DNA from 3 places in the Neobacillus sp. DHD-1R genome. Region 2 is predicted to be linked to each of the others. Evidence: riboswitches for the same ligand, from Rfam matches in the RefSeq annotation. Region 2 holds a riboswitch; each other region holds the start of a gene.
The links. Region 2 has a riboswitch for glycine ahead of gcvT (glycine cleavage system aminomethyltransferase GcvT). Riboswitches for the same ligand answer to the same signal wherever they lie in the genome.
Positions count from the first base shown of each region.

Region 1: linked by a shared signal. The riboswitch ahead of AC3ANL_RS23025 (amino acid permease) and the one ahead of gcvT (glycine cleavage system aminomethyltransferase GcvT) in region 2 are both predicted to bind glycine.
Region 3: linked by a shared signal. The riboswitch ahead of AC3ANL_RS09875 (amino acid permease) and the one ahead of gcvT (glycine cleavage system aminomethyltransferase GcvT) in region 2 are both predicted to bind glycine.

Region 1 covers NZ_CM173232.1:4,654,597-4,665,653, reverse strand. The annotation lists gene AC3ANL_RS23050 (beta-glucosidase) at 1-2,133, opposite strand, end outside; gene AC3ANL_RS23045 (VOC family protein) at 2,518-2,910, shown strand; gene AC3ANL_RS23040 (RMD1 family protein) at 2,971-3,786, opposite strand; gene AC3ANL_RS23035 (metallophosphoesterase family protein) at 3,969-5,336, opposite strand; gene AC3ANL_RS23030 (hypothetical protein) at 5,699-5,890, shown strand; glycine riboswitch at 6,185-6,286, shown strand; gene AC3ANL_RS23025 (amino acid permease) at 6,544-7,932, shown strand; glycine riboswitch at 8,045-8,146, shown strand; gene glyA (serine hydroxymethyltransferase) at 8,400-9,650, shown strand; partial or broken gene AC3ANL_RS23015 (formyltransferase family protein) at 9,732-9,971, shown strand; gene AC3ANL_RS23010 (GntR family transcriptional regulator) at 10,272-10,862, shown strand; gene AC3ANL_RS23005 (CaiB/BaiF CoA transferase family protein) at 10,874-11,057, shown strand, end outside.
Region 2 covers NZ_CM173232.1:3,660,937-3,671,993, forward strand. The annotation lists partial or broken gene AC3ANL_RS18030 (vitamin B12-dependent ribonucleotide reductase) at 1-1,085, opposite strand, end outside; partial or broken gene AC3ANL_RS18035 (ribonucleotide reductase N-terminal alpha domain-containing protein) at 1,412-2,200, opposite strand; gene AC3ANL_RS18040 (lipoate--protein ligase family protein) at 2,529-3,365, opposite strand; gene AC3ANL_RS18045 (rhodanese-like domain-containing protein) at 3,558-3,941, shown strand; gene AC3ANL_RS18050 (DUF3231 family protein) at 4,013-5,023, opposite strand; gene gcvPB (aminomethyl-transferring glycine dehydrogenase subunit GcvPB) at 5,138-6,598, opposite strand; gene gcvPA (aminomethyl-transferring glycine dehydrogenase subunit GcvPA) at 6,591-7,937, opposite strand; gene gcvT (glycine cleavage system aminomethyltransferase GcvT) at 7,959-9,062, opposite strand; glycine riboswitch at 9,324-9,411, opposite strand; gene AC3ANL_RS18070 (DEAD/DEAH box helicase) at 9,622-11,057, shown strand, end outside.
Region 3 covers NZ_CM173232.1:2,051,992-2,063,048, forward strand. The annotation lists gene AC3ANL_RS09865 (DMT family transporter) at 1-345, opposite strand, end outside; gene AC3ANL_RS09870 (sulfite reductase subunit alpha) at 635-1,819, shown strand; glycine riboswitch at 2,402-2,482, shown strand; gene AC3ANL_RS09875 (amino acid permease) at 2,641-4,005, shown strand; gene AC3ANL_RS09880 (MFS transporter) at 4,204-5,442, shown strand; gene AC3ANL_RS09885 (DUF3243 family protein) at 5,535-5,819, opposite strand; gene AC3ANL_RS09890 (hypothetical protein) at 6,020-6,376, shown strand; gene AC3ANL_RS09895 (MFS transporter) at 6,722-7,936, shown strand; gene AC3ANL_RS09900 (hypothetical protein) at 8,227-8,358, shown strand; gene AC3ANL_RS09905 (MGDG synthase family glycosyltransferase) at 8,779-9,912, shown strand; gene AC3ANL_RS09910 (MFS transporter) at 9,971-11,057, shown strand, end outside.

The DNA of each region.
Region 1 (11,057 bases), 990 kb from region 2:
AATGGACAGTGGATGGTTAGACGCTGATGGGTCAATGGTAATGGTGACATGCTTCTTCTCACCTGGTTCTAGGCGGACTTTCTCAAAACCAACTAAGCGTTTAGGCGGCTGGTTCGCGTTTTCAGGCACACCTAGGTAGACTTGCGGCACTTCAGCGCCCGCAACGTCTCCGGTATTCTTCACGAAGAACGATACCTTAATTGGCTTGGTACCATCAGTAGTCTTTGGTGTGACAACGAGCTTAGAAATCTCGAAGTTGGTGTAGGACAGACCATGTCCAAATGCAAAAAGCGGTTTGATGCCTTGGGCGTCGTACCAGCGGTAGCCCATTTCTAGACCCTCAGAATAATACACTTGCGGAATCTCCTTACCAGTACTGTCTAACACGCCGGTATTGATTCCAGGGTAACGATCGGCGGTGCTCGTTGGCGTGTCTGCCTTTGCTACTGGATAGGTTACTGGGAGCTTACCTGATGGGTTGGCGAGACCGAATAACAAGTTGGCGACAACATTGCCGTCCTCCTGGCCTGGATTCCATGCCTCGAGTATTGCTGGAACCTCGTTAACCCAAGGCATAAGAACTGGATCGCCATCTTTGAGCACGAGAGCGGTTTTCTTGTTTGCAGCGGTTACGGCTGAAATCAATGCATCTTGATTGTCTGGAAGAGACAAGCTTGGGCGGTCGCGGCCCTCGCTGGTCACAACTCCAGCCATAAGGATGACAACATCGGCATCCTTCGCTGCAGCAACAGCCTCACTAAGATTGCTATTATCATTTTTCACTGTCACCTTGGTAATCACAGCATCTGAACCTATTTTTGTTAAGGTGTTCTGCAGACCCTGAAGCGGTGAAACTGTATAAAGTGGACTGACCCTTGAGCTGCCGCCACCACCGGCGACAGCTGCGTCGACGTAGGTTGACTGCCCAATCAAAGCGATTGAATCCACGGAACCGTCAAGCGGCAACAGGCTATCCTTGTTCTTTAGCAGAACTGTTGTCTGCTCGGCGATCTCGCGTGCTTTGGAACCGTTCGTCTCAGCGTCGATGGTACCTTGCACGATTGGTCGGTCGAATATGCCATATTTGAACATTTGTACGTAGCGGCGACCTAGTGCTTGGTTGATGGTTTCCATCTTTAAGCTTTTGTTATCAAGTGCAGCCTTGATGTCCACGTTTGTGAAAAATCTGGCGTTCTGCATTTCTAAATCCAATCCGGCGTTTAACGCAGGCGCAGTTGAGTGCGTAGCACCAAAGTCAGACTGAACGTAACCTTTGAAACCCCACTGATCACGCAGGACGGTGTTTAGCAGATACTCGTTTTCGCAAGCGTAGGTCCCGCCTATCCGATTGTACGAGCACATGATTGAACCAACGTTGCCATCCTTAACTGACATCTCAAACGGCAGCAGGTAGAGTTCATGAAGGACGTTTTCTGCGATATTTACGTTGACCGAACCACGGTTTTGCTCCTGATCATTAAGTACGTAATGTTTCGACATTGCAATGATGTCGTTGTCTTGAATCCCCTGGATTTCTTTGGAAGCTAGAGAGCCGGCGAGGTATGGATCCTCACCGAGGTACTCAAAATTACGACCGTTCTCGCCCAAGCGTGCGAGATTCATACCTGGTGCTTCGAGTTCGTGCAGACCTAGCGTACGAGCCTCTCCACCCATCAGGTCACCGAAGGAGTATGCAAGATCGGGATCGAAACTGGCCGCAAGACCAATTGCAACAGGCAGGGCAGTAGCTTTATCCTGCGGACTGCAGTCACCACCGCCCAGACCGACGGGACCATTTGTGATCCGGAACGTGGGGATCCCTAGCTCAGGGATGCCAGGTATATGCCGACTAGGGGTACCACATTGCGGAAGCTCAGGAATTACTCCGCGAGCCCCGGCAAGCTGCTGGATCTTTTGGTCAAGTGTCATTGCGTCAATAAGAAGTTCCGAACGTGCCTCAGGCGCTAGTGACGTATCCATCCAGGGCAACAGTGACGAAGCACCTGAGGGAACAGCATTGGTAGACTGGGTCGGTGAAGCGGCGAATGCCCCGCTGACAAGGGATAGGGCAGCAATACTTGAAACAAGTGAAGACCATACAAATTTTCTTAACCTTTTTGTTGGTTGAGACATTTTTCTTCCCCCTTTTATTTAATTAAATAGAAAGCTTTCTTACACCTCCTCACCTGTATATGTAAGCGTTAACATCATAAGACAATCTAATTATATTAAAAATTCAGATAATTCTAGTTGTTAAATATTTAGGATTATTTGTGATTTTTTTATCATTTTAAAAACTTATTTTGATCTGTAATGATGAACCGTTTCACAAGTAAGGGTGAAACAATAGGTTGAAAACAAAACAGTGTGATGGTTTTTGGGCATTCTTTAAGCAAAAGAATCTCCCCTTTGTGCTTTTTACGATGGACAAACCGAATCGAGAAGTTTTATAGTAAAAATAAGGTCTTATAGTGGTATACAAGCAGGTATAGAAAGACATAAAAGGTGGAATAGAAAATGATTAAAGGGATTAATCACAAAGGAATTCATGTAGTAGACATGGAACGCGCATTGGATTTTTATTGCAACAAGCTGGGTTTTAAGAAAGCGTTTGAATTAGATCAATCAAATGGTGAACCGTGGATTGTCTATGTAAAAGTGGCAGACGGCTGTTTCCTTGAATTATTTTATGGAGGTACTGAGGGTGTTAAAGACAGAGCCGAGCATATCTGTTTTGAGGTAGATGACATACACGAAACGGCGAAACAATTGAAGAACAAGGGAGTAACTTTAGCAGAAGAAATTTCTCAAGGCAAGGCGTTAAACTATCAATTCTGGGTAATCGACCCCGATGGAAATTGGATCGAGTTTATGGAAATGAATCCTGATTCCCCACATATGAATAGTTAATAAAACATGGGGACGGTACTTCTGCTTCCTTTCTTTAAGCAAAAATACCGTCCCTCCGCTTCACAAGAGCGTCAGGCCAATCTCAACGACGATTAGAATCACGATGATCCACTCTACGAATAGACCTCGGATTGAATGGCTGATGGTGGAAAAACCATCCATGATGTTATACAAAATCTCCGTTTTGCTTTTCAAAATTTTGTATCGATCATTCAACTCAAAAAACTCCACCATCCGGTCGTAAAAGTCGCTGGCAGTGCTGCTGGTCCAGGTTATATCAGGCTTATCCAAGATCATGATATAGGCAAGTGTATTATACTCGTGGCGGACAATTTGGGCGGTTGTACTTGCTAGTTCCTTGTTGCCAATCCTTAGCTTGCCTTTCTCCAATCTGTCAATCATGGTTTCAAGCTTGTCGTGGATTTTTCCGAGTTGTTCCTCTGTTTTCTCAAGGGCCACCGATTTTGCAATCACTGTGGAAATCAATTCAGGATAAAACTCCTCATATTCTGGCACGACCACATATTCATCGGTCAATTCAAACTTCTCCGTTTCACTGATATGAAGGCAGTAATCATCGGAATATCTGTCTGCCTGTCCGATTTCAAAGTCTGGTTCGAAGGAATGAATGTAGTTCAATAAGGTCCTAATCTCATCAACGTGGGTGTGATTAATGAAGACAATACTGCCAAACGAGAAAACCAGCACCATTTGCGACTCGTCCACATTTTTATAAAGAATGGATTTTAGAATATCACCTTTCAGGATCAGTGGCTGTTCCCAGGTGAACTTCTTAGGTATACCGCAATGAACGGCAATTTTGTTCAAGTCAATTTCATGGGTAATGGCAAAAGCTTTAAAAGTAATTTCTTTCACTTGTATCACTCTCTCCAGTGAATTTTCCTTTTTCGATTTTATTCTATTCCTTACAAAAACATACTGTAACAGTTATAAATGATTCCAAAAACTCCACAGGGCCGCCGGTTCAAGGATTTAAAATTTAATGTCACCCGCAAACCGTCCCATGGGTTGCCTGATTACAGCTTAAAATTGTCCATTTACACTTTTCTCATTGTCCCTGTCCATACTTCAAATGTAGGAGAACTAACTACTTTACCTTCATACATTTCACCTGGTTTGTAAATAATAGTAAAAGTAAGGTTATCCCAAGTGGAAAAACCTCTTCCCGAAATAGCTTGCTGATAACTCGGCCGCCATGTTCCTGTATTCAAATAGACACGTTCTTTTTGTTTGGTTGTCTCTTTATCATTAATGACATCTATGGTGCATTGATACGGAATGTGGGTATGACCGTAAAGAACATACAAGAAATTATTTGTTAAGTTTTCAAAATCCTCTTTAGCACCAAGTATATAGTTATTTTCAGACCATAGCGCCTGTATCTGGTCCACGTTTTCAAGTAACTTCAACTGCCACTCCGAGTTGGTAATATCAAATATTTTTAAGAGATTTCCTAATATCTGGACCTTATCCCCAGTATCAAGAGGCTGCAAAAAGTGATCGTTCCTTTTAATCCACTGATTAACAAATTTAAGCTCCATAAACTCTTCGCCAACTTGCCGAATGGCTGAATTGATTTCATGTTGAACCATTTTTCCATACTTCTCATAGCATTGAACTTGAAAAGATAGCCAGGGAATAATGGCAGATAAGGGACGAACGTCAAATAAATTTCTAAAGTTGTTGCATATTTGCCTGATATCTTCTTCGGGCAGATTAATACTCTGCAGCTTATTACCCACTACGATAGGGAGTTTGGTGGCGATTTCAGCTGCAATTACGTCGCCAATGGGTGTCTTATTGTAATCAGAATTGACCCTATAATCTCCCTCGAAATTAAAGGGATCCCATTCGTGTCCATGTCTTGCAAATACTCCATGTTGTTCATCTTTATAATAGTTAGAAAAATGGTGTGCTGCTGAAATTCCATTAAGTCCTAATACATTGATTACTCGTTCCCGCAAGGAAGGATAGACATTACATAAACGATCGTGATTTCCTGGTATATAGATGATTTCAGGCTTTCTCGGAAAGCCAAGAAGCTCCCATTCCTTTCCGGAAAGAATAGAAAAAATTTCTTCGTTCTCTCTAATGACGTCGTTTAGAATGTCCAAGGCTATTGTTTCCGTTTTTTTCGAGTAATCCCCCCATGGTCGATCATGTTGGTCAATGTTGGTTAGTTGATTCATTTCCCTCTTCAAAAACCATGACTCTGTTCTAATAAGATCAAAGATATCACCTAATAGGACAATTTTTATGTCTTGTTCTTCAGCAGCTAAATTTTTAACCGCTTCCTTTGCCTGATATGCCAGCTCGGTAAAAGTATCTCTAAAGTTTTCTGCTTCTAACTGGTGCCTGCCGGCGGTTCGATCCATAAGATGTAAATCGCTAATAAAAATAAGCATCTAATAGGCACTCCTTTCAACAAAAGGCCAAATCCCCAATTATCCAAAATAGTCTAAGTAAAGTCATAGTATTTTGTTTACATATAAAGAATTGGAAAAGCGCTATTCTTCAACATTAATACCTCTATTATAATGGTAAAAACTCATTTAAGGTGAAAGGTATGGAATATTTTACAATTGATAAAAATATTGGTGTGTAACCCCACAAAGATGGTTCTTGTGCTTAGAAAATTCATTCAGGGTGTTATAAAATTGCCAATCCTCAGCTTGCCGTGGATTTTCAATATATAGATTTATTTAAATAAAGTTTAATCATGCTATACTTGGAGAACGAATTAGGTTTCTAAAAGGAGTTGGAAATTTTGAAGTATATAAAATCGCAAATGCAACAGCTAATCAAAGATAATAAAGAATTGCATACACGCTTAAAAGAGTTGAAGGCAGAACATGGCCTTGAAAAAAACAATGCCCTTAAGGCGTTGTACCATTCAGAAGTGGCTGACGGGGGAAAATACCAGTTAGCTTACCAAGCACTTGACCAGCCCAAAAAGTAGACTCACTTAAGGGCATTAAGGGTCGTAAAATCCCCGGATATTAAGTAGTAACAGAGAGTATGGAACAATTCCATACTCTCATTTAGTATGTTGAGGGTTCTTCCCTTGTTACTGCCGTTCAAACCTCCTTTACCCGTGTTTCAGTTAGACATTTAAGCCCATTTCTATTTTCCTGAAAAAAGAAAATTCTAAATTTTAATTATAACTCGATTGACAATGAAATGAGTCTATGAGAATATCATACTTAAGAATGCGCTTACATTTTTGATAATTAAAATAATTGAATATTTACGGTTGATTGTATTGGGAGAGAGTGATGAATATCGCCGCCGAAGGAGCAAATTCCATAAAATCCTTGGAATAAATCTCTCAGGTAAAATAGACCATTACATGACGTAGCTCTGGAGAGTGCATATTTCTTTATATGCCACCAAAGGGGATCCACTGCTTTTAGTGGGAAAAACTTTCAGGTAAAAGGACAGAGAGGGTAGAAACATTGCCCTCTTCTGTCCTTTTTTGTTGTAAAAAACAACCAATTCCTGAAATTTTACGAGGCAGCTCAGCATTGAGCATAATCAAAGTTGTTATCAACAACTTTGATTATCTGAATAGTAAAGAAATACATTCTAAGCTAGTAGGGAGAGGGGAGTCATATGCAAGAACAAACATTGTCGAGGGGTCTAAAGAATAGGCACGTGCAATTAATCGCTATTGGAGGAGCAATCGGAACTGGATTATTTCTTGGAGCAGGTAAATCGATTCATTTAGCAGGTCCGTCAATTTTAATTGCTTACTTGATTACAGGAATCATTTGCTTTTTAATCATGCGCGCACTTGGAGAACTGCTTTTAAGCAATTTGAAATACCATTCTTTTGTTGACTTTGTAAGAGACTATTTAGGTAATACGGCAGCATTTATTACGGGCTGGACTTACTGGTTTTGCTGGATATCAATTGCAATGGCCGATTTAACGGCAGTTGGTCTCTATACTCAGTTTTGGTTTCCAAGTGTACCACAGTGGATGCCAGGATTAATTGCATTAGTCATTTTGCTATTTATGAACCTGGCAACCGTAAAGCTTTTTGGCGAAATGGAATTCTGGTTCGCATTAATTAAAGTCATTGCAATTCTAGCATTAATAGTTATTGGGATTTTTATGATTATTAAAGGCTTTTCCACAAATTCAGGCGCATCCAGTTTCACGAATCTATGGAGCCACGGCGGCATGTTCCCAAATGGCATAAATGGATTTATCCTCTCGTTCCAGATGGTCGTGTTTGCGTTTGTTGGCATTGAACTTGTAGGACTTACTGCAGGTGAAACAGAAGACCCGGAAAAAGTTATCCCAAAAGCAATCAATAATATTCCTATTCGGGTATTAATTTTCTACATTGGCGCCCTAATTGTCATCATGAGTATTTATCCGTGGAACGCCATCAATCCAGCGAAAAGCCCATTCGTTCAAGTATTTGTGGCAGTTGGTATCGCAGCCGCAGCCGGTATTGTTAATTTTGTCGTTCTAACATCCGCAGCTTCGGCATGTAACAGCGCCATTTTCAGTACAAGCCGGATGGTATATTCACTTGCCAAAGATAAAAATGCACCTGTGCCATTTGCAAAACTTACTTCTCGTCAAGTACCTTCCAATGCCTTGTTCTTTTCCACTGTTGTCATTCTCATTGCCGTTATTTTGAACTATGTTATGCCAGAAGGAGTATTTACACTAATTACAAGTATTTCTACAGTATGCTTCATCTTTATTTGGGGAATTACTGTCATCAGTCATTTAAAATACCGCAAATCAAGACCTGATCTGGCAAAAGTCAACAAATTTAAATTGCCGCTATATCCATTTTCCAATTACCTGATCCTTGCCTTCCTGGCATTTGTTCTTGTCGTGCTTGCTCTTGCGGAAGATACTCGTATTGCCTTGTTTGTAACTCCTGTCTGGTTTATTTTGCTAATAGCCATTTATAAAATACGAAATATGGATGCAAGTCAGGAAGAACAGCTAAATCCGGAAAAGGTCGTAGAAAATTAAAGCAGCAACTTAAAATAGGTGTGTTCTTTAGTGACTTTGGTACCGTTTTCAATAAATGCCTTGACTTGAATAACTTTTACAATTATTCTGAAAAAAACAAAAAATAAAGCGAATGATGGTTGTGGGAGAGTGCATTTTACACGCCACCGAAGGAGCAAGTTCCAAAAAAACCCTTGGAATCAATCTCTCAGGTAGATGGAACCACAACTGGACGCAACTCTGGAGAGCGCGTATACCATTATGCCACCAAAGGGGAAGGTTCGAAACGGAACTAAACTCTCAGGTAAAAGGACAGAGAAGGGAAAAAAAGCTTTTAGCTACCCTTCTACTGTCCTTTTTTGCGTGCAAAAAAGCAGGCTTTCGTTCCAGTTTTCTTGGAATAGAAGAGCTGTAGTGATAGTGAGGTTAATCTTCGAGGTTTGACAGATCATGGGGTAGTTAGAACGATATTTCAAGGAGGAGTAAGTATGGGATTACAACAAAATGATTCAACTATTTTTGAAGCAATTAGGAAAGAGCAAGACCGCCAGCTCCAAACATTGGAGTTGATTGCATCTGAAAACTTCGTTAGCCAGGATGTATTAGAAGCAATGGGAAGCGTGCTGACAAATAAATATGCAGAAGGTTATCCGGGGAAGCGTTACTATGGTGGATGTGAATTTGTCGATGTGGCAGAACAAACAGCGATTGAACGCCTCACACAGTTGTTTGGCACTAAATATGCAAACGTTCAGCCTCACTCAGGTGCACAAGCAAATTTTGCTGTATTTTTCGCACTGCTTCAGCCTGGTGATAAAGTGATGGGGATGAACCTTTCACAGGGTGGGCACTTAACTCACGGAAGTCCTGTAAGTGTTTCAGGGAAATGGTTTGATATTGTGTCCTATGGTGTAAGAGAGGATACTCAATTGATTGACTATGATGAACTGGAAGCCATTGCGAAAAAGGAAAAACCAAAATTGATTATTGCAGGGGCAAGTGCTTACCCTAGAACGATTGATTTTGCCCGCTTTAGACAAATTGCTGATCAAGTTGGCGCAAAATTCCTGGTAGATATGGCGCATATTGCCGGGCTTGTTGCAGCCGGTCTTCATCCATCGCCAGTTCCATATGCCGATGTTGTCACGAGCACTACGCATAAAACGTTAAGAGGCCCGCGCGGCGGCATTATTTTAACAAATGATGAACAAATCATAAAAGCTATTAATAAATCGGTGTTCCCAGGGATACAAGGCGGTCCGCTCATGCACATCATTGCAGCCAAGGCGGTTGCCTTCAACGAAGCATTGCAGCCAAGCTTTAAGGACTATGCGAAACAAGTCATAGACAATGCAGCCACACTTGGCGAGACCTTGAAAAATGAAGGTGCAGCCCTTGTATCTGGTGGAACGGATAACCACATTGTCCTTTTAGATTTACGTCCGTGGAACCTTACTGGAAAAGAAGCAGAAAAGTTACTAGAAGAAGCGGGCATTACCGTCAATAAAAATACGATTCCGTATGACCCGGAAAAGCCGTTTGTGACGAGCGGTATCCGGATGGGAACAGCAGCTTTAACGACTCGCGGCATGAAGCAGGATGAAATGGTGAAAATCGGAAAAGCCATTGCAGCTGTTCTGAAGAGTAAAGGGGACAAAGCTGTGCTTGAGAAAGCAAAGGAAACAACTAAAACGATTTGTGCCGCCTATCCACTATTTGAACAGGCAATCACAGTCTAAGAAAGGGGCATGCGGATGGAATTTCAAAGTTGTTTTGACATTATCGGACCGATTATGGTAGGACCGTCGAGTTCTCATACAGCGGGTGCATTTAATCGTGGTGTAAAGTTAATCGGGGCAACTGCCCACTACGTAACGAATGATCTTGATGAAGGACCGATTATTGAACAAGATGTCCAACGGATAAATCATCGTTATGCAGTGGAAGATTTAAAGACTGCCGGACGTCATGTGGAAAAGAGGGTGCTTGCCGAAGCCGTTTCCTGGCATGTTGAAGATAAAGTACTGGTCCATGGTAATAAAACGATTGTTTTTGCATGAGTTGATATCATCTTGGGAAAGATAGGCTTTTTTTCTTATAGAACGAAAGATACTAAAGCAGTTGTGATTTTTTCTAGAAATCACGGCTGCTTTTTTTGGTTCCCGCTACCAAGACCACAAAGAAATAAATAGGGAAAAACAAAATAGATTGACTATTTTAAAATTTTATACTATTCTAAGAATTAGTTAAATGTAGACCGTCGACGAAAAACAAAGTGGGTGATTCAAATCGTTCAGGTTGTTAAAAAAGGAGCTACTTTAAAAACACAGGTATATAACTTTTTGAGGGAACAAATTTTCATGGGAGCGGTAAAACCTGGTGAAAGATTAATAGAGGAAAAAATTTCAGAAGAGTTGGGGGTTAGTCGCAGTCCGATTCGTGAAGCTATTAGAATGCTTGAAAAGGACGGATTATTACTTGTTAATATTTCTGGAGGAGTCACAGTTATTCAGCCTACTATCGAGGATTTTCAACATTTATATGAATGTCGAATTGAAATGGAGCCACTCGCCTCCTATTATGCTGCAAAACGCCGTTCTCAGGAACAGCTTGAAACCATACAAGCTTACCTATTAGATATGGGAAAGATTACGGAAACGAATAATTTGACGAAAGTACACGATGCAAACGAGAAGTTCCATGAAGCAATCGTAGCTGCGAGTGCTAATCCATTTCTAGTTTCCATGATTGCACAACTTCATGGGGTGAATAGCTTTTATAGAAAATCGTTTTTGGAAGAAACGCCGCCTCACATAGAAAAAGCAATGTATGAACACCAACATATATTTAAAGCAATTGTAGATCGAGACGGGGATGGAGCTAAGCGGTTAATGAGAGCACATATTGAAAGCGATTACAATTTATTTATGAAATTTAGTAATCAATTGTAGGAGGTTCTGAAATGTCAAAAAAAAAACCACTTGAAGGAGTCAAGATTCTTGAATTAGGTAATTTAGTTGCTGCTCCATTTGCTGGCAAGTTATTTGCCGAGTTTGGGGCTGAAGTGATAAAGGTGGAAGAGCCAACGAAAGGTGACCCTCTTAGAAATTGGCGGGTCATGCATAATGATACATCGGTATGGTGGT
Region 2 (11,057 bases):
ATAAATGCCTGTCTTAAGCGATTCGTTTCTTCGTATGTTTCACCATTTAAGAACGGGAAGCTCCCCTTCTCTGTTGCTAATTCAACTGATGTCCTATACGCAGTAGTCGCAATTGCTTCAAATACTTGGTCAACAAGTTGGTTACCTTCTGGTGAACCATACACTGTTTCACAATAGATAAGAAGATCATGCAAGCCCATTACGCCAAGTCCTACACGGCGCTCGCCAAGTGCCTGCTTTTTATTTTCTTCTAAGAAGTACGGTGTGGCGTTTATGACGTTATCCTGCATTCTTACGCCAACTTCAACAGTATGTTTTAACTTTTCAAAATTAACTGTTTTTGTTTCCTTATCAGCCATCTCCGCGAGATTCACTGCTGCAAGGTTACAAACAGAAAATGGTGCAAGTGGTTGTTCTCCACACGGATTTGTTGCAACGACTTGTTGTCCATATGCTTTTGCATTAGTCATGTCGTTAGCGTTATCGATAAAGAAAATTCCTGGTTCTGCTGAGTAGGTTGCACAAATATTAATTAGATTCCAAAGTTCTTTTGCTTTGATTTTTTTATAAACACGAACTTTGTAGCCAAGTTTTTCCCACTCACGAACATCACCGACTTTGTGCCATTCTTCATTGTAAACTTTCATTTCTTCTTGACTATAGTGTTCAACATATGGGAAACGCAGTTCGTACTCCCCATCATTTTCAACTGCTTCCATAAACTCTTTCGTTAAACAAACAGATATGTTTGCTCCAGTAAGGAATTCAGAATTGTGAACGGTGTAGTTCCCGCCTTCTTGTAATTTTTCTTCCGCATGTGCAATGACATTTCCTTCAAACCCGCCAGTTCCAGGGAAATCTTTATAATTTACGATACCTTGATACATAGCAGTTTCTTGCATAGTTAATGGTGTAAACTTAAGCTTATCTTTTGCATGTTTTTTAATCGTTTCATCTTTTGTATTTTCAATTAAGAATCGTAAAATTCTTGGATTCTGCATTTTAGAGATAATAAATTCAATAATGTCTGGATGCCAGTCCGCTAGCATGATCATCTGTGCTCCACGCTTTTTTGTTACACTCAGTTATTTGAGCGGCTAGGTCATTTCTGCCTAGCTCTCATGCTTTCACATGAGAGCAGACTATATCATCAAAGATAAACATCTTTGTCTCGTGCCCCAAAATTCCGTTTCCGGAATACCGGTTTACTCTTTCCTTAGTAACAACCTTAGGAAGTTTCAATAGTCGTTGAACGTTCATCTCCGTTTCCAGAGACGCTTCGCTGCTGATTGCCCAATCCTTATCATTTTCAAACCCTCACGCTCACCGTTGCCAGTCACGTTGTGGTTGATAAAGCTCTAAGGGTGTTCCAGCAATTCACGAGATTTTAATCCCGCCGTTGGAGTAGTTAACGGGATCCACCTTGCTCAACCAAATGCGTCAATTTCGCAATATCATCCAACCATGAAACCGATCCAGATGACTTACCATTGACACCTCTTGCCAAGGTGTTTCGCGGTCTTAAGGTCGAACCGTTCGTACCCACACCGCCGCCGCGGCTCATGATTTCCATCACTTGCTTCCGGTGATCAGAAATTCCTTCACGTGAATCCGGAACAAACGGCATTACATAACAGTTGAAGTAAGTAACATCCGTATTTGCCCCTGCACCATAAAGCACCCTTCCGGCAGGAATAAAGTTCAAATTAACAAGTTCCTGATAAAACTTCTCAGTCCATTCTTTTTTCTTCTCTTCCGTTTCTTCCACCATTGCAAGACCTGTAGCATTCCTTTTTGCTATCTGCTCGTAGAAGAGCTCCAGCGGCTTCTCAATGACATCTAAAGAGCGGCTTATTACACCGCTACTTACCTCTTCAGGATCATCAAGGACACCTCTAAATTCCTCTTCCACCAAAACCTTCGCTCTTTTCTTTTCCCAGTCAATTTCCTTGATAGTACCAAGACCGCGAGCAGGAAATTTTGGATCCTCTTTAATCGTTAAAACAACAAAGTCGCCATTTGTAAGGGTAATTTTTGCTGTGTCTTTAAAAGTGTAACGATCCAGCATAACCAATCTTGATACACCTTTATGAGTTATTTTCATATCTGGGGTAACCGGATGTACTTGGGGGAATAGGCGGATATCCTCATTCAACCTCTCAAAATCAATATTCATTTTTTGTCTAAAAACTACAGACATGAGAACAACTCCTTCAAAAAATAAAATCTTTATCCTGTGTTAGAATCTAGTAAGTTTTGCTATATCTAGTTGTCTTAATAAACTTACGTTACCATAGACAAACGATAAAAATCAATATATAGTACCAAAAATATTTTTGACACCACTATATATTGTGAAACAAGCTAATTACATTTATTTTGTCAAACTCAAAAAAAACTATATTTAGAAGAAAAGAAAAGCTTTTATAGGATTTTTGGCAGATAACAGGATATTTCAACAAAATTCGAGGTTTGCCTCTTTTTAAAAAAAGTACTAGGAAAAAGAAAAAAGCGGCAGCCGCCGCTTACTACCTTTTATAATTCCATTCATCACTTTCATATCGTTCTTTGGCAATTTTATTAACGTATGCCAGTTCCTCTTCCGTTAACTGATAAGGTTCCAGCTCAATATTTAATCCCTCAGCAAAGCCTTTATAAAAAGCATCTTTTGCTTCGTCTAGCGTGATTTTCCTTGGGCTGATGGCGTTAATCGCAACCGCTTTATCCTTAAACGACTTCTTCATACGTTCTTTAACCCGTTCATTCGAATATTTAAATAGGCTAAACAACTTATCTTCATCTATATCCAATAAAATCGATCCGTGCTGAAGAATGACTCCTTTTTGTCTCGTTTGTGCGCTTCCTGCTACCTTCCGGCCTTCTACCACAAGTTCATACCAACTTGGCGCATCAAAGCAAACGGCAGAGCGCGGATTTTTCAGCGCATCTCGTTCTTCCGCCGTTTTCGGTACGGCAAAATATGCCTCAAGGCCTAAATGATGGAAGCCCTTTAAAATCCCTTCTGAAATAACACGATATGCCTCAGTCACCGTTTTGGGCATCTCAGGATGATCTTCGGAAACAATGACACTATATGTTAGCTCATGTTCATGGAGAACGCCACGACCGCCTGTAGGTCTTCTAACAAAGCCTAATTGATGTGCCTTCACAGCCTCCATATCTATTTCTTTTTCAACCTTTTGAAAATAGCCCACTGATAAGGTTGGCGGGTTCCAACCATAGAAACGGATAACCGGTGGGAATTTTCCTTCACTATGCCAATCGAGCAAGGCCTCATCTAACGCCATATTAAATGATGGTGACCCATGACCAGAATCAATAAAACGCCATACTTCTTTTTCCATTCGAAAACCTCTTTTAATTAATTTATTCAAGGTTTAGTCTACCAAAATCTGATATGAATTCAAAATGAGATGTTTCTGATATAATGAACTTAAGCAATCTTAAAGATTTTTTCCTTTTTAATCTTTATATTTCTCTGATTGACTTATATAATAAATACTAGTGTAGTAAAGCTTGAAGGGAGCAAAAAAAAGTTGAATTCACTTATCACCTTATTGATTATTATTGCAGCAGTTATTATCTACTCCGTTTTTACTTTTTTCTATCAAAAAAGAATTGTTAAAACGGTAACAGAGGAAGAATTCCGTGCGGGATACAGAAAGGCACAGCTAATAGATGTTCGTGAAGCAAACGAGTTTGATGGCGGCCATATTTTAGGAGCACGTAATATTCCAATGTCACAAATGAAAATGCGCATGAAAGAAATTCGACAGGACATGCCTGTCTACCTATATGATCAAAACGGCATGCGCAGCGCTCGTGCAGCACAATTCTTGCACCGCAAAGGGTACCGAGACCTTACCCAGCTGCAAGGCGGGTTCAAAAAATGGACTGGGAAAGTGAAAGCGAAGAAATAAGATTAAAAGAGGATGCATCAATAGGGTTAAACCTATTTGATCATCCTCTTTGTTAGTATATATCCTTCTATTTAGGAATTAGTCAATTTGCGTCGATCTTCAATTTGAGGAGGTTCTTCCATCCAACCATTTTTAATCATGATTTCTCCACCATCTTTAGCAAAGGCATAAATCTCCAATGTTATCCGAGCCATTGTTATTGGTAAATCACTTCGTAAGCTAAATGCTCCCCCAAGTGCATTACTCCCAAGACCAAAAGTACTTAACAGGCTGGTGATAAACATCATTAACTTATCAGAGAAAGGGGCAACTGTAGAATTGGTAGCTTTTCCAGCGGGTGTCGCAGGCGGTTCTATATAATCTTTGCGCAAAAATTCACCTAAAGTTGTTTCTACTTTCATGGATAATTTCATCCCTTTGACAAAATACTCCTTTACCTGTTTGTCTTTTGCTACCTGCGCAAACCCTATCATTAATTGCAAGCCAACCAGATTTGTCTCAATGGCGTGATGTATAAGTGAAACCTCAATTGTATTTAAGGCTCTTGTCTTATTTAACAAGTTAAACCCTGATAAATAATTATTATCTTTAATAAATGTAACCTCTTTTGGCATTGTCACATAGGGCGAACGGACAAGAACTCCTTTCGTCAATAGAATTTCTGTCACCTTGTCTAATTCATCTTGGGCGTTATCCGTCAATTGCTTAAAGAAATTTCTAATATCTTTTCGGAATGACATGGTTGAGTAGAGTGCAAATAGACTAATTCCTAATTTATCAATCATGTGTAAAAACATTAAATCATAGACCTGGTCGAATAATTTTGGTGTACCTTTATATACATCTTCTTTAGTGAAACCCAATGGGACGGCTGCTCCCTCATCCTTAAAGATAGTACGAATTGTTTCAACGGCATGTTTCGAAAAATCGTGACACGACTTTAAAATTTGTTCGGTTTCTAGATCCTCAACATGTTCAAGGAAGTGCTCAAGCACCCTCATTAGCATTGTTTTGTCCTGATAAGTCATCCAAAGGTTTCCTAATTCTGATGCTGTCAATGGAATATGGTTTTGATTTTTCACTTATATCCCTCCACGTTTTATTATTTAGTATGAACCTATGCATAAGAAAAAATATTATCTAGATATAAATAAAAAAAGTCCAGATTCAATTTCTGAATCTGGACTCTGCACTTATTAACTCTTTTGATATTTCAAAATAGGTTTACGAGCAGCTAAAGTTTCATCCAATCTGCCGATAACAGTCGTATGTGGCGCCTCTTGTACGATTTCTGGATTTTCTTCCGCTTCTTTGGCAATTTGTATCATTTTGTCGACAAATGAATCGAGGGTCTCTTTGGACTCTGTTTCCGTCGGCTCAATCATGATACATTCTTCCACATTTAACGGGAAGTAAATGGTTGGCGGATGGTAGCCGAAATCAAGCAGACGTTTTGCGATATCTAAAGTACGTACCCCTAATTTTTTCTGACGCTTTCCACTTAAAACAAACTCGTGCTTACAATGTTTGTCGAATGGTAAATCATAATATTCAGCCAATCTTCTCATCATGTAATTTGCATTTAAAACGGCATACTCCGTTACTGCCTTCAAGCCATCAGGTCCCATAGAACGAATATACGTATAGGCACGAACATTGATGCCGAAGTTTCCATAGAATGGCTTAACGCGGCCAATGGATTGTGGACGATCATAATCAAGTACATACTCGTCGCCACGCTTCGAAATAATTGGTTTTGGTAAAAATGGAATCAGATCTTCCTTAACCCCAACTGGACCAGAACCAGGTCCCCCGCCTCCGTGTGGTCCTGTAAAGGTTTTATGAAGGTTTAAATGGACAACGTCAAAGCCCATGTCACCAGGTCTAGCTTTTGATAGAACGGCATTTAAGTTGGCTCCGTCATAATAAACCTTGCCGCCTGCATCATGAATAATTTCTGTGATTTCTAGAATTTGTTCCTCAAATAGCCCAAGCGTGTTTGGATTCGTTAACATGAGGGCAGCTGTATCATCCCCGACAACCCGTTTTAAATCCTCAAGGTCAACAAGTCCCTTGTCAGTTGATTTCACCGTTATGGTTTCAAAACCAGCAATTGTCGCTGAGGCAGGGTTTGTTCCATGGGCAGAATCCGGAACGATCACTTTTGTTCGCTTCATATCACCATTTGCTTCATGGTAGGCACGGATCAACATTAATCCAGTCCATTCTCCATGGGCGCCTGCTGCTGACTGCAAGGTTACTTCATCCATGCCGGTAATTTCAATTAAATGCTGCTGGAGATCGTATAATAGTTCAAGTGCCCCTTGGACAGAGCTTTCGTCCTGTAATGGGTGTACATGGGCAAAGCCATTAAAGCGAGCAACATTTTCATTGATTTTCGGATTATATTTCATCGTACAAGACCCGAGTGGATAGAATCCTGAATCTAAACCATGGTTTCTATTAGAAAGAGCAGTATAGTGGCGCATGATATCAAGCTCGGACACCTCAGGTAGTTCAGGCTCCTCTTCACGTAAATAACCTTCGGGAAGAAGACTGCTGATCTCTAATTCCGGAACATCCATTTCCGGCAGGCTGTATCCGATTCGGCCAGGAGTACTACGTTCAAAAATGAGTGCTTGATCCTGATTATGCATGCAAATCCCCCAATTCTTTCACGAATGTATCGATTTCTTCCTTCGTCCTCTGTTCTGTAACCGCGATTAACATATGATTAGACATTTCTGGATAGTCACGTCCTAGATCATAGCCACCGATGATATCCTTTTGTAACAACTTTTGATTGATTTCTTTAACAGGTTTGTTTACTTTTACAACAAATTCATTAAATGAGAAGCCGTCAAGAACCACTTCAAACCCTGCCTCTTTCAACGCATTTTTTGCATAATGGGCTTTCTGTAAATTGGCTGCAGCCATTTCCTGGACACCCTTTTTACCCAAAGCTGTCATCGCAACAGATGCTGCAAGGGCATTAAGTGCTTGGTTCGAGCAAATATTGGAGGTCGCTTTTTCACGGCGGATATGCTGTTCACGCGCCTGTAGTGTTAATACAAATCCACGCCGTCCTTGATCATCTACTGTCTGACCAACAAGACGTCCTGGGACCTTTCGCATTAATTTAGTGGTGACCGCAAAATATCCGCAGTGTGGACCGCCAAATGCAGTCGGGATCCCAAATGGCTGGGCATCGCCTATCACGATGTCTGCTCCAAATTTCCCTGGTGGTGTTAATACTCCAAGAGAAAGTGGATTGCTGCTAACCACAAACATTCCTTTATGTGCATGAATGATAGCCTCAACATCTTTTAATGGCTCGATTCTACCAAAGAAATTTGGATACTGGACAATAACAGCAGCAACATCATCATTAACTAATGCCTTTAACTCTTCTATATCTGTAATACCATCTCTAACCGGGACTTCTACGACTTCAAGATATTGCCCTTTTGCATACGTCTTTAAGACATCACGATACTCAGGATGAACCGCACTGGAAACAACAATTTTTTTCCGTTTTGTATGTCCGGCACTAAGCATGGCTGCTTCTGCTAGGGCTGTACCGCCGTCATACATCGAGGAGTTGGCAACATCCATTCCTGTCAATTCGCAGATCATCGTTTGGAATTCAAAAATGGCTTGCAGCTCACCTTGAGAAATTTCCGGCTGATAAGGTGTATAGGCTGTATAAAATTCAGAACGAGAAATAACATGGTCAACGATTACAGGCATATAATGGTCATAAACACCAGCACCTAGAAACGATACATTTCTTTTAAGATCAGCATTTCGACCGGCTAACTTTAAAAGTTCTTTCATTAAGGCCGTTTCAGATTTGGCCGCCTTAATATTATACTCACCCTTGAACCTTACTTTTTCAGGGATATCGCTAAACAGTTCATCAATTGAAGAAACACCAATCGTTTCAAGCATATCCTTCTTATCTTGCTCAGTCATAGGTAAATAGCGATGTTTCATAAACCTAACTCCCTTCATGTTTTACTTTTCTCTTTTATAAAAAGGTGTTGGAACTACTGTAGCTTTAAGGCGTTTGCCGCGAATTTCTACTTCTACCCCAGTATCTAACCCTGAAAACTCAGTTTTAATAAGGGCAAGACCAATGTTTTTCTTTAAAGTAGGTGACTGTGTACCCGTTGTGACTTCGCCAATTCTATCTTCTCCTTGATAAACCGGGTATCCATGCCGAGGAATGCCACGGTCAACCATTTCGATTCCGACCAATTTCCTAGCTAACCCATTTTCTTTTTGCTTTACTAAAGCTTCTTTTCCAATGAAATCAGCTTCTTTATTTAATTTGACGGCAAAACCAATTCCAGCTTCAAGCGGAGATATTTCCGGCGAAAGTTCTTGGCCGTATAGAGCTAATACAGATTCAAAACGAAGAGTATCACGTGCTCCTAATCCGCATGGAAGAACCCCTTCCTCTTCGCCTGCTTGTAAAATGGCCTTCCAAAGATCGACGGCATCTGCTGCATCACAATATACTTCAAACCCATCCTCACCTGTATATCCGGTTCTAGACACGAGTGCCTTTTTGCCATTTAAATTGACTTCTTGTTGAAATTTGAAAAAGCCAATTCCACTTAAATCCGCATCCTTGGAAAGCTTTTGCAAGACTTTTACAGCAAGTGGGCCTTGAAGAGCAAGCTGGGCCATTTTTTCAGACAGGTTTTCGAGGCTGACATCACCCTCAACATGATCTTCAAGCCATTTGTAATCCTTTTCGATATTCGATGCGTTTACAACTAGTAAATAATGATTTTCTTCCATCTTATATACGAGCAGATCATCAACAGTACCGCCGTTTTCATAGCACATTGCAGTATATTGAGCCCCGCCTTTTTTTAATTTTGAGATATCATTGGTCATCATTTTTTGCAGATAGTTTAAGCTATCGGCACCTTTTACTTCGACTTCTCCCATGTGAGAAACATCAAACAAGCCGACTCTTGTCCGAACTGCTTCATGTTCTTCCTTAATGCTTGAGAATTGGACAGGCAGCTCCCAGCCTCCAAAATCGACGGTTTTTCCTCCATTATCTTTATAAACTTCAAAAAGCGGAGTTCGTTTTAATTCTGACATCCATAATCCCCCTCAGATCTTTTACATGTTCATTCCTCGTAAAACTAACTAAAGATTGAGCCATTTACAACATCAGGTACCATGTTACCTAGTATCGTTTCAGAATAACATCTGGACATAGGATAACAGATTCAAAAACATAAAAAAGGACAGAAACCTCCCTTATACATAAGAGGGTCTCTGTCCTTGCACCTGAAAGTTTACCTGTGATGGTTTTCCCCTTTGGTGGCTGCTCATATGCGGCAGCGCTCTCCAGAGTTGCGTCAAACAAGAGTTCTTTTGCCTGAGAGATTCACATTTCTGCTTGCTCCTTCGGCGCTACAAACGTAGTCTCTCCCCTTGTTGTCATTCGCATGATAATAATTTTCGATTTGGTCATACTAATTATACTCGTAAAATAAATTACTTTATTAAAATATTTAAAACATTCAATGCTATTATCATCCTACCATTAAAACAATACTTTGAGCAATAACTTTATTAGAAAAATGCGAACGCCTTAAATCAAGTAAATTGGTGATTACTGGGCCATATCCGTGTATGAAATGGAGCTGAAATGATGTCTGTTGAAATTGAATTTGATTCCTCGTGGCAGGAGGATTTTCTACATAGAATTGAGAATGATGGACCATGGGGGAATTGGGAGCTTTTTAAACTAGCAATCGGAGTTGAAAACCATTTAATCGTCCCTGAGTTTGAAGGTTTGCAAGCGCCGAATCATTTGCCAAACCTCACACCCCTTCCGCACCAGCTTGAAACAGCGAAACAAGTCATTGAGAATATGAATGGTAAAGCGATCCTGGCTGATGAAGTAGGACTAGGAAAGACAATCGAGGCTGGATTGATTCTAAAAGAATACATGATCCGCGGGTTAGTGAAAAAAGTCTTAATTCTCGTTCCTGCATCCTTAGTTACCCAGTGGGCCATTGAATTGAACAGTAAATTTTTTATACCGGCGATTACGCAAAGGAAAAGCTATGTTTGGGAACAGTGCGATGTTGTTGTATCATCGATTGATACCGCTAAACGTAATCCACATCGAGATATCATTTTTAAACAAGACTACGATCTCATTATTATTGATGAAGCACACAAACTGAAAAATAACAAAACTAAAAACTACGAATTTGTTCAAAACTTGAAAAAGAAATTTTGTTTACTTTTGACAGCCACGCCGATCCAAAACCGAATAGAAGAAATCTTTAATCTTGTTTCCCTTTTAAAACCAGGTCATTTAGGGAGCGAGACCGCCTTCTACGAAAAATACAAACGAGATGCTCGTTCCTTAAATGATGATGAACATCTAAAGGAATTAGTGAACAAGGTCATGATTCGAAACCGGCGGGCAGATACAGGGATTGAATGGACAAAAAGGCAGGTTGAAACCATTCCAATTGAATTTTCACCACAAGAGAAAGAACTATATGAGTCCATTACAACTATGAGGAACGATAGTGATTGGCTCCAAACAAGTGCATTCTCCGTTATGACTTTACAACGTGAGGCATGCAGCAGCCGGGAAGCTGTTTTTTATACGCTTAAAAACATGCTGCAAAAGAAAGAGAATCCCACACCAGCCTTTGAAGAGCAAATTCAATTTTTGATTAAAAAGGTGGAGGCTGTCCAGCAAAATTCAAAAGCGGAAAAAGCGCTTGAATTAATTCAAAAGGTAAATGATAAAGTCATTATTTTCACCGAATATCGGGCAACTCAAATGTATCTTCAATGGTTTTTGAAACAGCACGGAATCTCTTCTGTACCGTTCCGCGGCGGCTTTAAACGAGGAAAGAAGGACTGGATGCGAGAGTTGTTCCAAAAGCATGCCCAAGTGCTGATTGCAACAGAGGCAGGTGGTGAAGGAATTAACCTGCAGTTTTGCAACCATATCATTAACTTTGATTTACCATGGAATCCGATGAGACTCGAGCAGCGGATTGGCCGAATTCACCGTCTTGGTCAGGAAAAGGATGTTATGATATATAATTTTGCCATTAA
Region 3 (11,057 bases), 1.6 Mb from region 2:
GGACAGGATGACTGTAAAGATAGGGGAAAACGAAATGAGCCATCCAGCAGATGATGCATTAATCGTTAATAATGCTGTCGCCTGAAGTACTTGATGGACAAATACGCCAAGAATACCCAAAATCAAGAGTTGGGGAAGATATTTAATGGAGACAAGCAGCCGCTTACGCTGAAGAAGTAAAAGCAACAGCAAAAATAATGTTCCAATTCCAAAACGAAAAACAAGTAATGAATAGGGGTCAAGCTTTTCAAGTACAGCTTTTGTTGATACAAATGAAACGCCCCAAAAACTAATCGACATAAAGGCATACAGTGAAGCAATTAATTTCGATTTATTATTAACCATGGTCAAGTATTCCTTTCAGCAAATAGATGGATATTCCATCATATGCCTGTCCTAATAGAAAATGTTTTTTCTTTTTATATAAAAATTTATAAGTTTTGGCTTCGAGAATTGGATTTATTTTAATATTCATTTCAGTTCATAGATGTGTTTATAATAAAATAGTGGGAACCACTATGTTGGAATATAGATATTGCTACAAATCTTTGATATTATTCTGTTATAAATACTAGTTGGTGTGTCAAAGTAAAATGGCCAAACCTAGCAAAAACAACTTCTAGAGGTGAAAATTATGCAAGTTACTGTAAGAAACCCTGAAATTACACAAGAAGACAACAAGGTCCCAACCACTTTTTCAAGAACAAATCCTTTCCAAGCAAAGGTTCTCAAAAACGAAAATTTAAATGGTGCCGGTTCTAGTAAAGAAACAAGGCATATTGAATTATCATTAGAAGAATCAGGACTTTCTTATATCCCAGGAGATGCTCTTGGTGTGATTCCACAGAATGATCCAGAACTTGTGGCCTCCATTATTACAGAAATGAACTGGGATGAAGAAACAGTTGTAACAATAAATAAGCAAGGGGATATACTCCCATTAAAAGAGGCGCTAACCACATATTTTGAAATAACACTTCTATCGAAGAAGATTCTCCAACAGGCAGCAGAATTAACCGAAAATGAAGAGTTACAAAAGCTTGTATTAATTGAAAATGCAACCCAGCTAAAAGAATATACTAACGGACGAGATTTGCTTGATATGCTGCGTGATTTCGGTCCATGGAAGGCTACGGCCCAAGAGGTTGTCTCCCTTTTAAGAAAAATGACAGCGCGTCTCTATTCCATTGCTAGCAGTTTTGCAGCCAATCCTGGTGAAGTGCATCTAACGATCGGCGCTGTGCGCTACACAGCACATGGACGCGATCGGAAAGGGGTTTGTTCTGTTTTAGTCGCAGAACGAATTCAAGCAGGCGATACGCTTTCTGTTTTTGTTCAACCCAATAAGCATTTCCATCTGCCAGAGTCACAAGATACAGACATTATTATGGTTGGTCCAGGGACAGGCATTGCACCATTCCGTTCCTTTATCCAGGAACGTGCGGTTAATAAAGGAACGGGAAGATCATGGCTATTTTTCGGAGATCAGCATTCAGCATCGGACTTCCTTTATCAAGCAGAGTTAGAAAAGTATCAAAAAGAAGGTGTCCTAACTAGATTAGAGACGGCGTTCTCACGTGATACAGAGCATAAGGTATATGTACAGCATAAAATGCTTGAGAATAGCAAAGAATTGTTTGAATGGCTAGAAAATGGAGCAACCTTCTATGTTTGTGGTGATAAGCAATATATGGCGAAGGACGTTCACAACGCGTTATTGAACGTGATTGAAAAAGAAGGATCAATGACCCCTGAAGCAGCAGAAGCATATCTAAATGATATGAAAGCGCAAGGGCGTTACCTACGGGATGTGTATTAAAAAGCGGAAGGAGAAGTTCTCATACCATTGAGAACTTCTCCTTTTTTAAAAGATAGGAAATCATAAATTTTGGCTTTGGGAAATGTCTAGCTCCAGGCGCTATCGGCTTGTAGAAACAACCATTACTTTAACCATTTCGTTATTCTTTTAGAACAATGGACTAGTTTTTTACATAATCTACTGTATCAATTAGTAAGGGTGCTAAAATGAGAAATATATGGGATATCAAAATACAACCAATGATCGGTCAAGCATGGACCGGTAGACATGTTGTCTTACTTTACTGTACAAACAATAATCAATTGATACATTTATATAAAAGTTTTCACGCACCGATTGAGCCGCCACGTTACAATTGTGCTGAAACTTTATCGCAATTACTCAGTATCGGCTATCGCATTATGGCCATTACACCAATCTCATCAAATCAAATTCAATATGCTCTGGTTCTTTACTAACTATTAATCTACCAAATGATGTGTTGACAAATTAACATAATACTATTAAAATTAAAAATTATTCAACAATAGTTTAACAAAATGATATTAGCAAGCTATGATTGCTATGGCACGTACCATAGCAGGAGCAGCTTCTGGAGAGACCGCAGGTTATCTGCGGCGCCGAAGGGTTCACAATCTCAGGCAAAAGGACAGAAGAGTACGAATACTATTTATTATTCTCAAATACAAGAGGTATAGATAATATTTGTTATTCTTATGACCGATGAGATTGGAGCTAATCCAATCTCTTTTTTTTATGGTTTTTACATGGTTTACATGTAGATTAATAACAATTTTTATGACAACAAGGAGGAATTTTAAGTGGCACAACAAGAATTAAAACGAGATCTGAAAAATCGGCACGTACAACTCATAGCAATTGGCGGTACGATTGGGACAGGCTTATTTTTAGGTTCAGGAAAAGCTATCCAGTTAGCCGGTCCTTCGATCATTTTTGCTTATTTAATCGTAGGTATCGCATGCTTTTTTGTTATGAGGGCATTAGGAGAACTTCTTTTATCAAATAAGGGCTATCAATCATTTACGGACTTTGCTGAGGATTATATTGGACCATGGGCAGCGTATGTTACAGGCTGGACGTATTGGTTTTGCTGGATCATGACAGCAATGGCTGATATTATCGCGGTTGGCGTATACGTTCAATATTGGTTTGATATTCCGCAATGGGTTCCTGCCATAGTCTGTTTAGTTTTGTTATTGGGGCTAAATTTATTAACTGTAAAGCTTTTTGGAGAATTAGAGTTTTGGTTTGCGTTAATCAAGGTAATCACTATTCTTGCCTTAATCATAATTGGGGTTGTTTTATTAGTTATTGGATTCCAAACAGAAACGGGTACAGTCTCGATAAATAATTTATGGCAATATGGCGGCTTCTTCCCAAATGGGGTTTCAGGTTTCTTGCTTTCATTTCAGATGGTTCTTTTTGCATTTGTAGGTGTAGAATTAGTGGGGGTATCTGCAGCGGAAACATCCAATCCACAAAAAAATATTCCCTCTGCGATTAATAAAATTCCGTTAAGAATTCTTTTTTTCTATGTAGGGGCACTGATCATCCTTTTGTGTATTAATCCATGGACACAGCTAAATGCAGAAAACAGCCCTTTTGTGAAAACATTTAGCTTGGTAGGTATTCCCATAGCTGCCGGTATTATTAATTTTGTGGTCTTAACATCCGCAGCATCAGCTTGTAACAGCGGGTTGTTTTCAACAAGCCGGATTTTATTTACCCTTAGTAATCATGAACAAGGACCAGCTAAATTTGCTAAATTAAATAAGAATCATGTACCTAGTAATGCATTACTTATATCTGCCCTTGTGCTATCCGTTGGAGCCCTATTAAGTAAGCTAATTCCGGGACAAGCCTTTGGAATCGTGACGACAATAAGTGCGATTTGTTTTATTTGGGTTTGGAGCATCATTTTAGTTTGTCATTTGCGATATAGAAAATTACGACCCGATTTACGAGAAAAATCTACTTTTAAAGCACCGTTTACACCATTTATTAACTATGTGGTCCTTACGTTATTTGCTATTATTCTAGTTATTATGCTATTTGCGGAAGCAACTCGTGTAGCGTTATTAATGACACCTTTATGGTTTATTCTTTTGTTTTTCCTGTATTCATTTAAAAAGAAAAAAGATAAAAATATAAAAATTTCTGCGTAAATTTATCAGGGAATGAAACGCAGTAAGTTCCAAAGAACATTCCATTATCTGATTTTTATGGATATTTATGTATTTAGATGTACCTTCTCAATTGAGAAGGTATGATAAAGTAACTGTTTTTCTCCGAAAGTATTGCCTTCTGTAAAGCGTCGGTTTACAATCCATTTCGATAAATGAAATGAAGGAGAGAAACAGTACTTGAAATTAAACGAAAATGAAAGATTAAGCATATATAACGGCCTTGCCTCTACGGTATCAACCAACACGGTTAACGGCTATATCCCTTTATTTGCATTAAGTGTTTTAGGGGCAACCAACCAGCAGATGGGTTTGATTACATCTTTACCGTCAATTATTGGGATGCTTGCACTGATTCCTGGCACGGTCTGGCTCAATAGAGTACAAAGCAAAAAAAAATTCACTGTCGTTTCTACTTTTTTTACAAGGCTTCTTTTCATGCTTATGATGTTTGTTCCATTTTTATCGGGAACATATTCTGCATGGGTACTTGTTGGATTAATAGCGCTATTAAATTTTCCGGGGGCCCTTTCCGGATTATCTTGGCAAACTTTGATTGGTGACCTTGTTCCTGAAAATCGAAGGGGAGAATTTTTTAGTACACGTAACCGGTTATCTACGATTACTGCCATGGGGGTTACTTTTTTAACTGGTTTTTTTCTGCAGCAATTCAATTCAAGCAATCCCTTTCCTTACCAGGTTCTATTTGTCGTTGGATTCGTTTTTGCCATTTTTGAAGTATATTATTTAATGAAGCATAGGGAGAAGAATGAGACTGTTCCAATGGAAAAGTCAGTGATGGAAGCAAAGAAGAGGAGTTTCTCACTGGAAATTTTTTCTCATAAACCGTTTGTATCCTTTACTATCTGCGCGCTCCTCTTTAATTTTGGAGCTCAAATGGCATGGTCCATCTTTAGTATTTATCATATTCGAGAGGCGAATGCTACTGCATTATGGTTCAGCCTGTTCGCTGTTACAAATCAATTTGCTCAAATTGTCAGCATTAAATGGTGGGCAAAAGCTGCGAATCGTGGGGGGAATACCATGTTATTGTTTGTAGCAGCAACCGGCATGGCGACTGCACCAGTATTAACCATATTATCCACCAGCCTCATTTATATTACGCTGATTAATCTATGGATCGGCCTTTTTGTTTCAGGTACCAACCTTTTATTATTTAACCAGCTGTTAAAGGTGTCTCCCGAGAAAAATAGAACAACCTATATCGCCAATTATAACTTTTTGTTATCAATAATTGGCTTTATCGCTCCTCAGTTTGGGGTTTTCCTGCTGAATTTGTTTGGCATGAATGCGGCCATGGTGACAACTTCGATTATACGGTTTATTGTTGGATGCTCATTCCTAATTGTGGCGTTAAAAATGGAACGAAAACCAAAGCTTGCTTTTGAAACTGTTTAACTAGCAAAAAGAGGGACTGATTATAAAAAAGGAATCCACTTCTATTGAGTGGGTTCCTTTTTTTGTAATTTTCAATTATATTTAAAATTCTTTTATTGTTGCACTAATCGTACAAGCATATGTGCTAGTTTGTGCTGTTCTTCCTCCGTACCCACGTTCCAGAGCTCCTGCAATAATCGCTCCTCGGAATTTTTAGGTGACTGTTTATCTGCTAGGTAATCAGCTACTTTCTGAGCCGAGTTGGCTAATTGCTCTTCGTCCATACCTAGTTTTTCTCCTAACTTCACCTTTCCACTAAGGTATTCCCGAAAATCATCAAAACTTGTTAAGGAATCTCCATTTTTATAAATCTGGTTTTCTATTTTTTGTTCATCCATCTGCTTGTCCAAATTTACCACTCCTTTTTTTGTGTATAACCTTAATGTTATAGATTCCCTGTAAGGCACCAATTAAAACCTTATCAATGTGAAAGGGGATGAAGAGACTCATTTTTCTTTTTCTGATGGTAGTAGAATATCATCTCGAAACATAAACTTTTTCTAGAGATAGATTGGATTATTGACAAAGAGGAGATGGAATGATGAATTTCCAGATGCAAAAGGCGAATATGTTGGCCGAAAATATTAATGAGTTTATTTCATATGTTGATAAAAGTTATGAACAAAATAATAGCTTTAGGTTTCATACAGATAAATTGTATCAAATAAAATTACTAATTCAGGAGTATAAGTTTCAAATCCTCGCAGATGAGCTTGTAAGAATAAACCAATTTGATTGGGATGGAAAGTACACCTATTATTTAGTTGATAGATTTAAGGAAGGAATCCACATTATTGATGAGTACGTAAAAAATAACTATGATGATTTATATCTTTTAACCGCTAAACTATATACCTTGAAAAATCTCAGTCAAACATTAAGCAATAAGGAATAAATATGTGCATAACGTTATGGCTGTTCTAAAAAAGTGAGCAGCTGCTTTTTGTTGGATTATGCTGTGTATTGGCTGATTTGTGATGGAAATGGTCGAATGGCGTTTTTTTTTGAAAATTATAGAATTGGATTAAAAATATTGTCACTTAATAAATATCGTGATACTATTAGATGAAATTAAATTCCTTTAATTTGGTCCAGAGAGGCCAAGAAGGCGAAAGTAAACTTCGTATATAATCGTTATGTATATATGATGCCCTTTTGTCCTTTGGATGAGAGGGCATTTTATTTTTGCCAACTATCTTTTAATCATAGTCCAGTGAGGCTTGAAAGGAGAACGACAGAAATGGATTATCGTAAAAAAACAGTAGTTGCATCCGTAGCAGGTTTAACATTAGAGGGTATGGATATCATGTTTATATCCTTTGCGATGTCGATGATTATCGCAGAATTTCATATTGATATGGTTGCAGGCGGACTTATTTCTTCCATTACTAATATAGGCATGCTGGCAGGGGGCATGATTTTCGGTATTTTAGCAGATAAATTTGGGAGAGTTAAAGTATTTACCTATACCATTCTCCTATTTGCAATCGGAACCGCATTAACCGGGTTAGCCACAAATATTAACCAAGTCTACTTATTTCGGTTTATTGCAGGCTTAGGGGCAGGTGGCGAGTACGGAATTGGAATGGCGCTTGTAGCAGAAGCATGGCCAAAAAATAAACAAGGACGAGCTTCTTCTTATGTTAGTATCGGTGCTCAATATGGTGTAATCCTTGCTGCACTTCTAAGCGCCATGATTCTTCCTGCATGGGGATGGAGAGGATTGTTCTTCATCGGTTTGGTTCCGGTTATATTCGCCTTTATCGTACGAAAGAAATTAGACGAATCACCTGAATGGCTGGCCGCACAAAAGAGAAAACAACTTGTGCCAAACCATGGTAAATTAGCCCAATTGTTTGCGACACCAAGAACATCCATCACAACATTTGCGTTAGCGATCATGGCCACTGTCCAAATTGCGGGATATAACGGTTTGATGATTTGGCTGCCGTCTATGCTTCAACAATCACAAGGATTATCCGTTTCAAACTCGGCCCTTTGGACGATTAGTACGGCGGTTGGAATGATTGCAGGGATGTTAACGTTTGGACAATTTATGGATCGACTTGGAATGAAGCGCGCATTTGGCATCTTCTTATTTGCTTCCGCCATCGCAGTCTTTTTATACTCCTTTGCGTCAGGAAGTGCCGGCCTTTTAATCGGCGGTGCGATTGTAGGGTTCTTCTCAAATGGAATGTTTGCTGGATACGGTGCCTTAATAAGTAGTTACTATCCAGTAGAAATCCGCAGTACAGCAACCAACACGATCTTTAACTTCGGTAGAGCATTAGGGGGATTATCTCCAATTTTAGTAGGATATATCCTGCAACATGCTAATGTGACAACAGCAATGGGGTATCTGGCAGGACTCTACTGTATTTCTTTCATAGCGATGGTAAGTTTGAAAAAAAAAGCAAAGCAGAATCAAATCGAATCTTTAGCTGAAGCGGTGTGATTTTCAAATTTGCAATATCTATTAATTGAGTGGGTTTTCCTTCAACTAAATGAATGAAAGTAAAACGAGGCTACAAATCAATCACTTTCGATTTGAGCCTCTTTTTTATGAATTGTAGAAAAATATGTTGAAAAATGATATAAATTGGAAATCAATAATATGTTAGCAATTTGAAATAAAAGGGAAAAGAATACATAATTGGAAAGTTAAAAATACCTTGAGGATAAGAAGTTGAATTGATTACTGATTAACTTATAGCCTGAACAATAAATCAATTGGAGGGATATTAATTGAGAATCTATAATCATGAATGGATGTCGCTTAGCAAGGAAATTAAGTTAAAGCTAATTCGTTTAGCCATTTTGGAAAATGAAATCAAATACACCAAGGAGTTTATAAATAAAGGAAAAAAGGGTGCATAAAGGGAAACTAATATTCATCCCATACGCCTTTATTTTTGCTGATCCTGCCGCTAGCAGTAGTTTAAACAGTGAAATAGGTTTAGGACTGGCAGCAACTATGCTGCCATTTTTATGTCCTTTTAAACGGTTTTATTAGCAGTAAGTATGAGGAAAAAACTACTATAAATAACCCGCAAATTCATAAAGTGTCTCGGCTCCAGGTAGATAAATGAATAATTAATATAAAATTAATGGGAATTTTCCCCCAAAAAATTATACAATAGATATATAGATAGGTATAATACCTTGATTAATGAAAATTACATAAAAAGATTTTAGTAATTTCAATATACTTTAAATTAAGTCCATATGGCTTTTACAGCTGTAATTTATAATCCTTGGAGCAGCCTAGGATATTTATTGGTAAGTGAGGTGCTTTATATGAGTAAAAAAGTATTAATTATTTCTTCGGATAACACAGGTCATGGACATAAAAGTATCACAGAATCTTTGTGTGAAAAGATCGAAAAGAACCCTGACATTAGTGTACATGTAGTGGATGGTTTTTCGCTTGGGGGCCAATTCCTACTGAATATTGGCAAGTCTTACGGTCCTATCACGAGAAAGTCAGAAAATTTATGGGAGAAGGTATTTAATTTTTCGGCAGAAAATCCATCTTTAATCAATAAATTTATAGAAATACTAATAAAAACGAATTTTTTAAAATTACTAAACGAAGTAAAACCTGATTTGATCGTATCTGTCCATCCCAATTTTAATGGGTCCATCTTAAATATTTTAGAAACACAATATATTAAAATACCATTTTTTACACTTATTGCTGATCTTGTGAACATATCCCCACTTTGGGCGGATAAAAGAGCGGATTATATTATCAGCCCAACAATGGAAGCTCAAGAAAAGTGTATAGGATATGGCGTCCCAGCTGAAAATATAAAAGTATTAGGATTTCCGGTACGTGCAAGATTTTTTAGAAATGGCTTGAATAAAAAAGTTAGTTATAATGATGGTGCACCTTTAAATTGCTTAATCATGAGCGGTGGTGAGGGTGTAGGAAATATGAAGAATATTGCTGAAATCTTACTTGATCATTTTGATTGTAAAGTGAATATTGTCGCCGGAAGAAATAGTAAACTAAAAGCAGAGTTAGAGCAATCACTTAAGAGTAAATATGGGGATCATGTTGATATTTTTGGCTTTACAAAAAATATTCAAGATCTCATGTTCGATGCAGATATTGCTTTTACAAGGGGAAGCCCCAATGTCATGTTTGAGGCGTTTTCTTCTAATACACCGATTATTATTACAGGTGCTCTCCCTGGTCAAGAAGAGGACAATCCGAATTTTGCTGAAAAATATAATTTGGGTGTTATTTGTAAAGATAGAACCGAAATTCAATCTATGATTACCCAGTTACTTGAAAATGATGCAGAAAAACTGAATAATATTATCGATTCCCAAAGAAAGTTTATCCAACCTCAAGCGGCACAAGAAATCATTCAGTTCATTTTAGAGGTGGAAAATCGATTTGAATGGAATCTGCAGCTTGCCTAATTGGAATAAATAATTTCGTTTAAAGAATAAATTTCAGGAAAAAGAGGTTTTAATATATTTGAAAAGTACTAATACCAAAATGGTATTCACAATATCGGTATTTATTACACTTGCTGCATTCGATAATATTATTGTTGGATTATTTCCGCCACTATTTAAATATATCGCACAGGACTTGCATGTGGACATAGCAAAATTGGGTAGTATTTCAGCCGTAAATATTTTAATGACAGCTATTTCATCAGTTTATTGGGGCTATCTCTCAGGAAAATATAAACGAAAAAGACTGATCATGATTGGTACGTTAATTTGGGTCATATCAGCTTTTTTGACATCAATAAGCCAAAGTTATCTGCAACTTTTATTATTTCAAATCGTTACAGGGGTAGGATTAGGGTGTATTGCATCAATTGGGTTTAGTATTTTAACTGATTATATTCCATTTGAAAAACGTGGAATGATTTTGAGCCTTTGGGGCATGGCCCAAGGCTTTGGTGGAATAGCAGGATCTATTTTGGCTTCTTTAACTGCAACTAGCACTAGTTGGAGATTGCCTTTTATATTAGTAGGTATAATCGGTTTTTTTCTGATTATTCTTTATTTTTTTATAGAAGAACCATCCAGAGGTCAATCCGATCCAGAGTTAACAGGTTTAATGGAAAATGGCCAAACGTATCATTATATGATAGAAGCAAAGCAAATTTTACCTATTCTTTTAAAGGGTAGTAATGTATTTCTATTTTTGCAGGCTTTTTTTATGAATATTGCTACGGGCAGCCTCATATGGCTTCCTACATTATTTATTTTGAAAATCCAACAGCAGGGATACAGCTTGGAAACAGCTATGATTGCTTCTGGTTATCTTTATGCAATCTTTCAAATTGGAGGCATGACATCTGTTTACCTCGGCCATCTCGGTGACAAGTTTCAAAAGAAAACCTATAAAGGAAGAGCCTATTTCACATCATTTTTTGTATTTCTAACAATGCCTCTTTACATTTGTATGTTCTTTATTCCAATGGACAAGCTGCTACTGCCAAACGATCATAATGCTTTGAGCATTTTAGTTGGTTTAATTAAGCAATTATTTACAAATCCTTGGATGGCTTTATTATTAATTTTATCTTTTTTTGCTTCTGCATCCC